Regions from separate parts of the Vallitalea sediminicola genome, predicted to be linked through region 3. Evidence: riboswitches for the same ligand, from Rfam matches in the RefSeq annotation. Region 3 holds a riboswitch; each other region holds the start of a gene.
What was found. A riboswitch is a leader RNA that binds a small molecule or an ion and turns the genes downstream of it on or off. The one in region 3 is predicted to bind lysine.
Positions count from the first base shown of each region.

Region 1: another riboswitch for lysine. It lies ahead of dapA (4-hydroxy-tetrahydrodipicolinate synthase); the one in region 3 lies ahead of kal (3-aminobutyryl-CoA ammonia lyase).
Region 2: another riboswitch for lysine. It lies ahead of ACX6CF_RS14040 (Na+/H+ antiporter NhaC family protein); the one in region 3 lies ahead of kal (3-aminobutyryl-CoA ammonia lyase).

Region 1 is NZ_BTPT01000023.1:27,801-31,071, reverse strand. It holds gene htpG (molecular chaperone HtpG) at 1-631, shown strand, start outside; lysine riboswitch at 697-880, shown strand; gene dapA (4-hydroxy-tetrahydrodipicolinate synthase) at 1,263-2,147, shown strand; gene dapB (4-hydroxy-tetrahydrodipicolinate reductase) at 2,237-2,998, shown strand; gene ACX6CF_RS10120 (metal-dependent transcriptional regulator) at 3,131-3,271, opposite strand, start outside.
Region 2 is NZ_BTPT01000030.1:58,512-61,782, reverse strand. It holds gene ACX6CF_RS14040 (Na+/H+ antiporter NhaC family protein) at 1-1,371, opposite strand, end outside; lysine riboswitch at 1,460-1,632, opposite strand; gene mnmH (tRNA 2-selenouridine(34) synthase MnmH) at 1,695-2,762, opposite strand; gene ACX6CF_RS14030 (NAD(P)-dependent malic enzyme) at 2,979-3,271, shown strand, end outside.
Region 3 is NZ_BTPT01000125.1:150-3,420, forward strand. It holds gene ACX6CF_RS25900 (DUF6512 family protein) at 1-449, opposite strand, end outside; lysine riboswitch at 844-1,038, shown strand; gene kal (3-aminobutyryl-CoA ammonia lyase) at 1,227-1,607, shown strand; gene kce (3-keto-5-aminohexanoate cleavage enzyme) at 1,618-2,436, shown strand; gene ACX6CF_RS25915 (CoA transferase subunit A) at 2,490-3,134, shown strand; gene ACX6CF_RS25920 (3-oxoacid CoA-transferase subunit B) at 3,154-3,271, shown strand, end outside.

The DNA.
Region 1 (3,271 bases), on a different contig from region 3:
TGAAAGAAATAAAGAAAAGCATGAAAATAAAGTATACTATGTAACAGATGAAACACTTCAATCCCAATATATTAAGATGTTTAAAGATAATGGTATGGAAGCTGTCATAATGAATGCAACTATTGATCAACCTTTCATATCTCATATGGAAATGAAGGAAAATGAAAATAATATAAAATTTGCAAGAATAGATGCTGACTTGACAGATAGTCTAAAAGATGAAGATAGTACAAGTGAGGAAGATAGCAAAAAGCTTAATGAAGAAGTTCAAACTATTTTCAGAAAAGCTCTTAGCAATGAAAACCTTAGCGTAAATATGGAAAATCTAAAATCAGAAGACATCTCTGCCATGATAATATTACCTGAAGAGTCTCGTAGAATGCAGGATATGAGTAAAATGTATGGTATGTTCGGAATGGATAGTACCGCTATGCCAAGTAATGAAAGTCTTCTACTTAATAAGAAAAACAAATTAGTAAAATATATCATTGAAAATAAGGATAACGAAAACACTGAGATATTCTGTAATCAAATTTATGATTTAGCTATGATCAGTCATAAACAGTTAACACCTGAAGCAATGACTAGATTTATTGAAAGAAGCAATGAGATTCTTAAAAAATTAATCTAAACATTACTTGATTATATTTGACAAATTTCTACATTAGTGATATTATAATACAAAATTTAATAGTTTAGTATGGTAGAGGAGCATTTTACATTAGTAAGTGATTTGATTTGTCCAGGCAAAAGTGATAATTACTGAAAGGGTACTATGCCGAAGAAGAAAATACCTGTTTTATTTTCTGTCTGGGTATATAGTCAATAGCTATATAACTGTCATATATAATAATATTATATATGGGGTGCTACTTGTGATGTTTAATATTGATTTTCACAGTCGGCACACAACGCCGGCTGTTTTTTTATTAAAATTTTCTCCTCCACTTATTACTGAAATATTAAACAAAAATTTCAATTATTTTAGTTAATAGCAATATAATATATTAAGTAAGTAATTGAAATAGGAGGTCTGATAATTATAAAAATAAATTTCCATATGAAATCGTAAATATTTACTTACCTTATATTGATGTTTTGGAGAAAAACAGATATACTAAAGTATAATTGAAAACTATTTAACAAACGTGGATGATTGTATTACGTAAAGATTTCAAGGAAAACAGTAAGTAATAAATAAATGTAAAGATTATAGAGATATCAATAAAATTTTGTATATAAAATCTTAGGAGGTTAATTGTATGTCTATTTTTACAGGAGCTGGTGTAGCAATAGTAACACCATTTAACGATGATATGAGTGTTAACTATGAAGGATTAGAGAAATTAATTGATTTTCAAATAGAAAATAAAACTGATTGTATTGTTATATGCGGTACAACTGGTGAATCTTCAACACTTAATGATGAGGAACATCTTGAATGTATAAAAGTAGCGATAGACAGGACTAATAAAAGAGTACCTGTTATAGCTGGAACTGGAAGCAATGATACTAAACACGGTATTGAATTATCTAAGAGAGCTGAAAAACTAGGTGCTGATGGTTTATTACATGTAACACCTTATTATAATAAAACAACTCAAAAAGGTTTAATTAGACACTTTTCTTCTATTGCCGGTAGTGTTGATATTCCTGTTGTATTATATAATGTACCATCAAGAACAGGTCTTAACATTGACGTTGATACTGCAGTAGAATTATCAAAAGTAGATAATATTGTTGCTATAAAAGAAGCTAGTGGCAACATAGGTCATATTACTGAACTAGTTGCTAGATGCGAAGGTAATCTTGATCTATATTCAGGTAATGATGATCAGATAGTACCTCTACTCTCTCTAGGTGGTAAAGGCGTAATTTCAGTAGTTGCTAATATTCTACCAAGAGAAACTCATGACATAGTTGCTAAGTTTTTAGCTGGTGATGTAAAAGGTAGTCTTGAACTACAACTAAAATTACATGAACTTATTAAATCACTTTTCTGCGAAGTTAACCCAATCCCAGTAAAAGCTGCTATGAATTATATGGGTCTTCCTTCTGGTCCATGTCGCTTACCACTAATAGATATGGAACCAGCTAATAGATTAAGAGTTGAAAATGCAATAAAAAGATTAGGAATAACTATCTAAATCATTAAACCACTGAATACATTTTGATTCAGTATTCAGTGGTTATTTATTGCTATAGAAAAGGTTTCAAAAATGAAAGGAGTTTTACAATGACTAGAATTATAATGCATGGTTGTAATGGGAAAATGGGACAGGTAATTTCTAAAATAGTTGAAGAAGATAATGATGCAACAATAGTAGCAGGTATTGATATATCTGATGACATTAACAATCCATATCCTGTTTTCACTGATATAAACACTATTGATATTGAAGGAGACGTTATTATTGACTTCTCCACAGCCAAAGCTGTACCTTCATTAATCGACTATGCAAAGTCTAGAAAAATACCTGTTGTATTATGTACAACTGGTCTTAATGATGAACAACTTAATTTAGTTAATGAATCTAGCAAAGAAATTGCAATCCTATTATCTGCTAATATGTCTCTTGGAGTAAATTTACTATTGAACTTAGTTAAGAAAGCTGCAAAAACCCTTACTTCAGCTAATTTCGATATTGAGATTATTGAGAAACATCATAATCAAAAAATTGATGCCCCTAGTGGTACTGCATTAGCTATTGCTGATTCAATCAATGAATCTCTAAACAATGAATATTCCTATACTTATGATAGATCTAAAGAAAGAGTTAAACGTGATTCAAAAGAAATAGGTATCCATGCAGTTAGAGGTGGTTCAATCGTAGGTGAACATTCAATTCTATTTGCTGGGAAAGATGAAATAATTGAGCTTAATCACAGTGCCTTATCAAAAGATATATTTGCTGTTGGAGCTGTAAATGCAGCTAAATTTTTAAGCCAGAAATCTGAAGGTATGTATGATATGCAAAATGTTATAGAAGGTAATTAATATATTTAACTTTAGAATAACTTAGAGCTCGTCATAGATGATATAGATAATATTCTCCTATACATCTACGCCGGGCTTGCTCATATTTTTTATAGGAAAACAATTATTTTTTATTGACAATTTTATTTATTATTATTGAGTATCATTTCTTAGGTATTCATAATATTTTTGTAGGATATTAGGATTAGAATTCAGAAATTTGATGAACTGTTCGATATTCTTCAGAACCACTGGTCTAACGTAATGTTCCATTAATTCTGTATCCTTCAATAT
Region 2 (3,271 bases), on a different contig from region 3:
TAAAGCATAGGGCAATTGGGATGTAAAATGAGCATCCAGTTTTGCTTGAGCTCCTGTAGCAGAGAGTACTGTTGTATCACTTATTGGTGAGCAATGATCTCCAAGGATAGCACCACTTAATACGGCTGCCATAGCTGGTAACATCATTGAAGGGTCAGTTGCAGCTAATATCTTACCAACAATCGGTAATAATAAACCAAAAGTTCCCCAGCTGGTTCCAGTCATAAAAGCAATGAAACTTCCAATTATAAACATAATAGGTATCAATAGGTCAGGATTCATTTGTGAATTTTCAATCCAAGTAGCCAAATATTGACCAGTGTTAAGTTTATCAATAACATCAACTAATGTCCAAGCAGTAATTAATATTATTGATGCAGGAAGCATAGAACGGATACCTGCCTTAGCAGCACGGAAAAGATGCTTTCCCGCAACTTCACCAGTGGATATAGCAAATATAGTTGCTATGATTGTAGTGATTACAGAACCACGGAAGAGTGGAAGAGTAATATCTACAGTTAACATTTGACTAATGTCCCAATTGGCTTCATATAACATACCACCTAAGATTAGGATGATCAGTGATAGGATAGTGATTATTAATGCCCACTTAGAACCTTTGTTAGTAACTGCCTGAACATGAGAAATATCTTCTGCTGATTTGGAACAGCTGATATCATTTCCTTCTTCAGCTTTTTTTTCATATATTTTCATTTTACCAATGTTTATATTGAATTTTATAACTATAAATACCATTATAAGTGCTACGATAGCGTAAAACTGCATAGGAATCATTCGCCAATAAGCACCAGTTCCTGTGGTTGCAGTATAACCTACTTTTTTGAAAACACCTGTTAGTGTACCTATTATGTAAGCTCCCCATGTAGAGATAGGTAATAATATAACAACAGGAGCACTTGTTGAATCAATGATATATGAGAGTTTCGCACGACTGATACTATAACGGTCTGTAATAGGTTTTGAAATTTCCCCGATAACTAGAGCATTGAAATAATCATCAATAAATATGACAATACCTAGAATCCAAGCAACAATTTGTGCTGCTTGCTTATTTTTTATTTTGGAAACAGCAAAATCAGCAAAAGCTTTTGTTGAATTAGTAATAGTCAAAAGAGTTGTAATTATACCTAGTAACAACAAAAAACCGACTATTGGCATGTGCCAAGAAAAATCTGTTATGATTCCCCAAACTGTAGTAGCTATGTATGATATTGTATCTAATACATTAAAACCATGAGCAATGAGGGAGCCTATAATAATTCCAACAGATAGAGACATGATAACTTTTTTAGTTATAATAACTAAAACAATCATGATAATTGCGGGTACTAAACTTAAAAATAGTTCCATAATATCCTCCTAATAATTTTATTAAACAGTAAAGTTTCTCTAAATTAAAAAAGACAATAGTCTACACTATTGTCTGAAAGTATCTTATTCAAATAATAGCGCCTTCACTACTTGGTAGTGAGAGTGATAAGTCTGTTAAACTTAACTCCAACATTATCTCTTGGCAGATAATAATGCTTCGGCAGATCATCCTTTCATCATACGTTATCGCTTGCCAAACTGGTTATGATTACTAATAATCTCTGCGCCTCTATTATGCTTATTCTATTGTCAATATTGAATTATACAGGAGGACAATATATAATGTCAAGTTGAATTTATGATTATAAAGTTTTTCTAGGTATTTTACTTTCTTTGTTAAATATTTCAATCAATTCTTTAACAGCTGTATCTATATCACTAGAATCAACTTCATAATCAAAAGTACCATAATATTTTTTCCATTTTTTGTACATAGGGTCATAATAATTATCAAGTAGAAGACCCACAAAATCATGAAGATTTTCTTTTTCAATATATTCATTCATCAAGTTATAATCATGATTGGACATATATGATTTTATTGTGGTGAGCGAGTTTTTTATAAAAGATAAATTTTCTTCAAAAGTACCATTGGTTTCCATGTAATCATCTAACAATCTCTGAATTCTAATTTCCTTGTCAAGATTGACAAGTACGTGGATACCTGTTTTGATATGATTGATAGCATATGTTGGGACAACTCTTTTGCCTATTTTAGTGCTTTCTGCTTCAACAAATACAAGGGAATCATTAAAAGATACAGTTTTATCATAAACCCAAGATTCAAAGGCTTTTTGGGGAGGTTGTTCACCTAAACCTACGCCGCCAAACACTGAGCCACGATGGTTAGCTAATCCTTCAAGGTCAAGTATAGGCATGTCAGCTTTTTCTAAAGCTTTTAACAACAAAGTCTTACTACAGCCAGTGTATCCGTGTAAAACAATGTATGGAGAAGGAAGGGTTGTTCTACGGTCAAAGTCTTTTAGAATATATGTTCTATATGCTTTGTATCCGCCTTCTAACTGATAAGCGGGAAGATGCATCAAAGATATGACTGTAGCGATAGACTTGCTTCTTAGTCCGCCTCTCCAACAAAATATAACTATTTTACTATAACCTTTTGCTACTTTCTTAATTTTAGCATAGATCTCTGGTAGCTTATGAGCGGCTATTTCAAAACCTTCTTCTTTTGCGGTTATTTTATTAACATTTTTATAAGTATGTCCAAGATATTCACGTTCTTCATTATTGAAGATAGGTACATTGACAGCTCCTGGTATTGTTCCTTCTTCGAATTCCTTAGTAGTTCTAACATCTATGAAAATAACTCTATCCATATGCAGACATTTATCAATAGATATGGTTTCCATTACATTTCCTCTTTTCAAAGTATTTACTTTTTAGTATACGCAAGTTTATTTAACATTGATTAGTAAGCTGGGTTATACTATAATGAGAATAATGAGGCATAGCCTCTTTTATTCTTTAACCCATAATTGCTTTTATACTATAGTATACATTATTTGTAATATAAAATACAACAACAAATAGCAAAAATAACTTAAAACATTATCAGGAGGCGTACAATGGATATATACGAGAAATCACTTGAAATGCATGAAAAGAATAAAGGAAAGATCGAAATTGTTTCAAAAGTAAAAGTATCTAATAAGGAAGAACTGAGTCTTGCATACTCGCCTGGAGTTGCAGAACCTTGTAGAAAAATTGCTGAAGATGAAAATAATATATATAAATATACTTCTAAGGGTAATATGGTTGCAGTTATAACTGATGGTTCAGCGGTTCTTGGATTAGGTAATATTGGACCAAAAGCTGCATTACCTGTTATGGAAGGAAAGTCAATACTTTTTAAGAAATT
Region 3 (3,271 bases):
AATAGAAAAATATAATAACCAATAAGATTTTTACATTTACTTTTACTGGAATTTGAACGTCGTAATATTAAATAACTTATCAATTGACCTACAAAAGCTCCAACAATATATGTTACTACATGGAGTGCCATTTCACCTTCGCCAAAAATCAATTCGTATAAATATATTAGTAAATAGGTAGTTGCTATAAAAACTAGAGCGGATATAGCTTTAGCAAATACATAATTATTGACATCATACCTTATAAAAAAATATTCAATAATACTTACTAATATAACAGGGTAAAACATTATCTTGATATGTTCCCATTCACTTTCATTAACTGGACTGAATATCCCTATGGCTGTACATTCTGTCCATTCGTATAAGAAGTGAAACAAACTTCCAAGAAGTATTATGGCAACTGCAGATACAATTTCAGCTATAATAACCTTTTTATTCTCATTCATGTAATTCACCACCTTCATATGTATATAGTATATGTCAATTAAGTGAGAATAATAGTTCTGTATTAAAAAAGTTAATAAAATGTATCATTTCATTTTATTATAATTAATGAATCCTAGAAAATTATTTTAAATAATAAAAGTATTATTAGAATAATTGAATAATAAAATAGAAGGTGATAATATAAAAACGTACCCCTAAGTCTTCTAAATATAATTATAATAGTAATATTAAGTATTATAATGTAATAAATCTAATAACGTATTAAAATGACCCCAAGCTAACTATATCATGATATAACTACATGAAATAGAAATATGACAAACACAACTAAATAATGAATTGAATATGATTATTGTATAGATGTGTATATCTATCTATATAAATATTATATAAAACATGAATAGAGGCGCGAAGGAGAGGGTAATCTTTAATTGTTAAGGAGAAGAACCTCCGATATTAAAGAAGAATGGTTCCTTTGCCGAAAGAGTGTGTTGGTTCTTAAACATATTCTTGGTGATGATGTTAATACTTTATCACTGCCATAAGGGATGATTAGATATCCTAGGTTTATGGAGAGCTATTTATGTATTGAAAATAAGATTTCATTACATAAATAGCTTTTAATTAATTAAAAGCATTGAAATCTTATTTTCAGTGCTTTTCTTGTGTTATTGGATTGGATTTAGGGTGGAAAATATGAGGAAAGGGAGTTGATAGAAGGATTTTAGGGTTATTACTTACGAGTACCTTAGATTTTATAGAAAGGAGTTAGGTAGATGAAATCATTAATTAGAGTAAGAATGAGTTGTCATGACGCTCATTATGGGGGAAGTCTAGTAGATGGAGCTAAGATTTTACAACTTTTTGGTGATGTAGCAACAGAATTATTAATTAAAAATGATGGGGATGAAGGATTATTCAAAGCATATGACAATATTGAATTTATGGCTCCGGTATATGCTGGTGATTACATAGAATGTGAAGGACAGATTACTGGTTTTGGAAATACTTCAAGAAAAATGGTATTTGAAGCTAGAAAAGTTATTAGACAAAGACCAGATATCAATGATTCAGCAGCTGAGATCATGGAAGAAGTTGTTGTAGTATGCAAAGCTAGTGGAACATGTGTAGTTCCTAAGGACAAACAAAGAAAGTAGGGAAGTAGATATGGAAAAATTAATAATTACAGCAGCTATTTGCGGAGCAGAAGTTACCAAGGAACATAATCCTACTGTACCTTACACTGTGGATGAAATTGTAAGTGAAGCCGAGAAAGCTTACAAAGCTGGAGCAAGTATCATTCATCTACATGTAAGAGAAGATGATGGAACTCCTACACAAGATAAAAATAGATTCAAAGAATGCATAGATGGTATAAAAGAAAGATGCAAAGATGTAATCATTCAACCATCCACTGGTGGGGCAGTGGGGATGACAAATGAAGAGAGATTACAGCCAATATATCTTGATCCAGAGATGGCAACACTTGATTGTGGAACTTGTAATTTTGGTGGTGACGATATTTTTGTTAACACTGAAAACACAATAATAGAGTTTGCAGAAAAAATCTATGGTCTAGGTATAAAGCCTGAAATAGAGGTTTTTGATAAAGGTATGGTTGATATGGCACTTAGATTATACAAAAAAGGTATTCTAAAAGCACCACTTCATTTTAATTTCGTATTAGGAGTCAATGGTGGAATAGCAGCTACACCTAGAGATTTAGTATATTTAGTGGATAGTATTCCACATGATGCAACTTATACAGTAACTGGTATAGGGCGAAATGAATTCAATATGGCTACAATAAGTATTATTATGGGTGGACACGTCAGAGTAGGTTATGAGGATAATATTTACATGAAAAAAGGTGTGTTAGCGAATTCCAATGGAGAACTTGTTGAAAAAGCAGTGACATTAGCAAAAGAACTTGGAAGAGAGATTGCAACTCCAGATGAAGCAAGAAAAATATTAGGTATAAGTTAAGAGTCAAACAAGGAGAAGGTTCATATAAATAATATTTTAAAAGAGGTGAAAAGGTGAATAAACTAGTTAGCAAAGATGATTTAAAGCCTTTGTTAAAAGATGGTTCAGTCATTATGGTAGGCGGTTTCCTAGGATGTGGTACCCCAGAAAAGATTATTGATTTAATAATTGAAATGGGAATCAAGGATTTGACAATAATTGGTAACGATACTAGTTATGAGGATAAAGGGATAGGTAGGTTAATAGTTAATAGACAGGTTAAAAAAGTAATAACATCACATATTGGGACTAATCCTGTTACTGGAGAATTAATGAATAGTGGCGAACTAGAAGTAGAGTTGTCACCACAAGGAACTCTTATAGAGAGAATAAGAGCAGGTGGATTTGGATTAGGTGGAGTTCTTACTCCTACAGGAGTCGGTACTTTAGTTGAAGAAGGTAAAGAAATTATAAAAGTTAAGGATAAGGATTATTTACTTGAAATGCCTATAAGAGCTGATTTAGCAATTGTCCGAGGAAGTGTTGTTGATAAATTCGGCAATACAATTTATAAAGGAACTACAAGAAACTTTAATCCCATGATAGCTATGGCAGCTGATACTGTTATAGTAGAAGCCGAAGAATTAGTAGAGCCAGGAGATCTGGACAAAGAAAGTATTATAACACCAGGTGTTGTGGTTGACTACATAATTAACTAAGATGGGGGTGGATTTTTTGATAGATAAAAAATTAGGAAAAGAAATAATTGCTAAGAGAGTAGCAAAAGAACTTAAGAGTGGTCAGCTGGTTAATCTGGGTATTGGTCTTCCAACTAAAATAGCCAATTATATTCCAG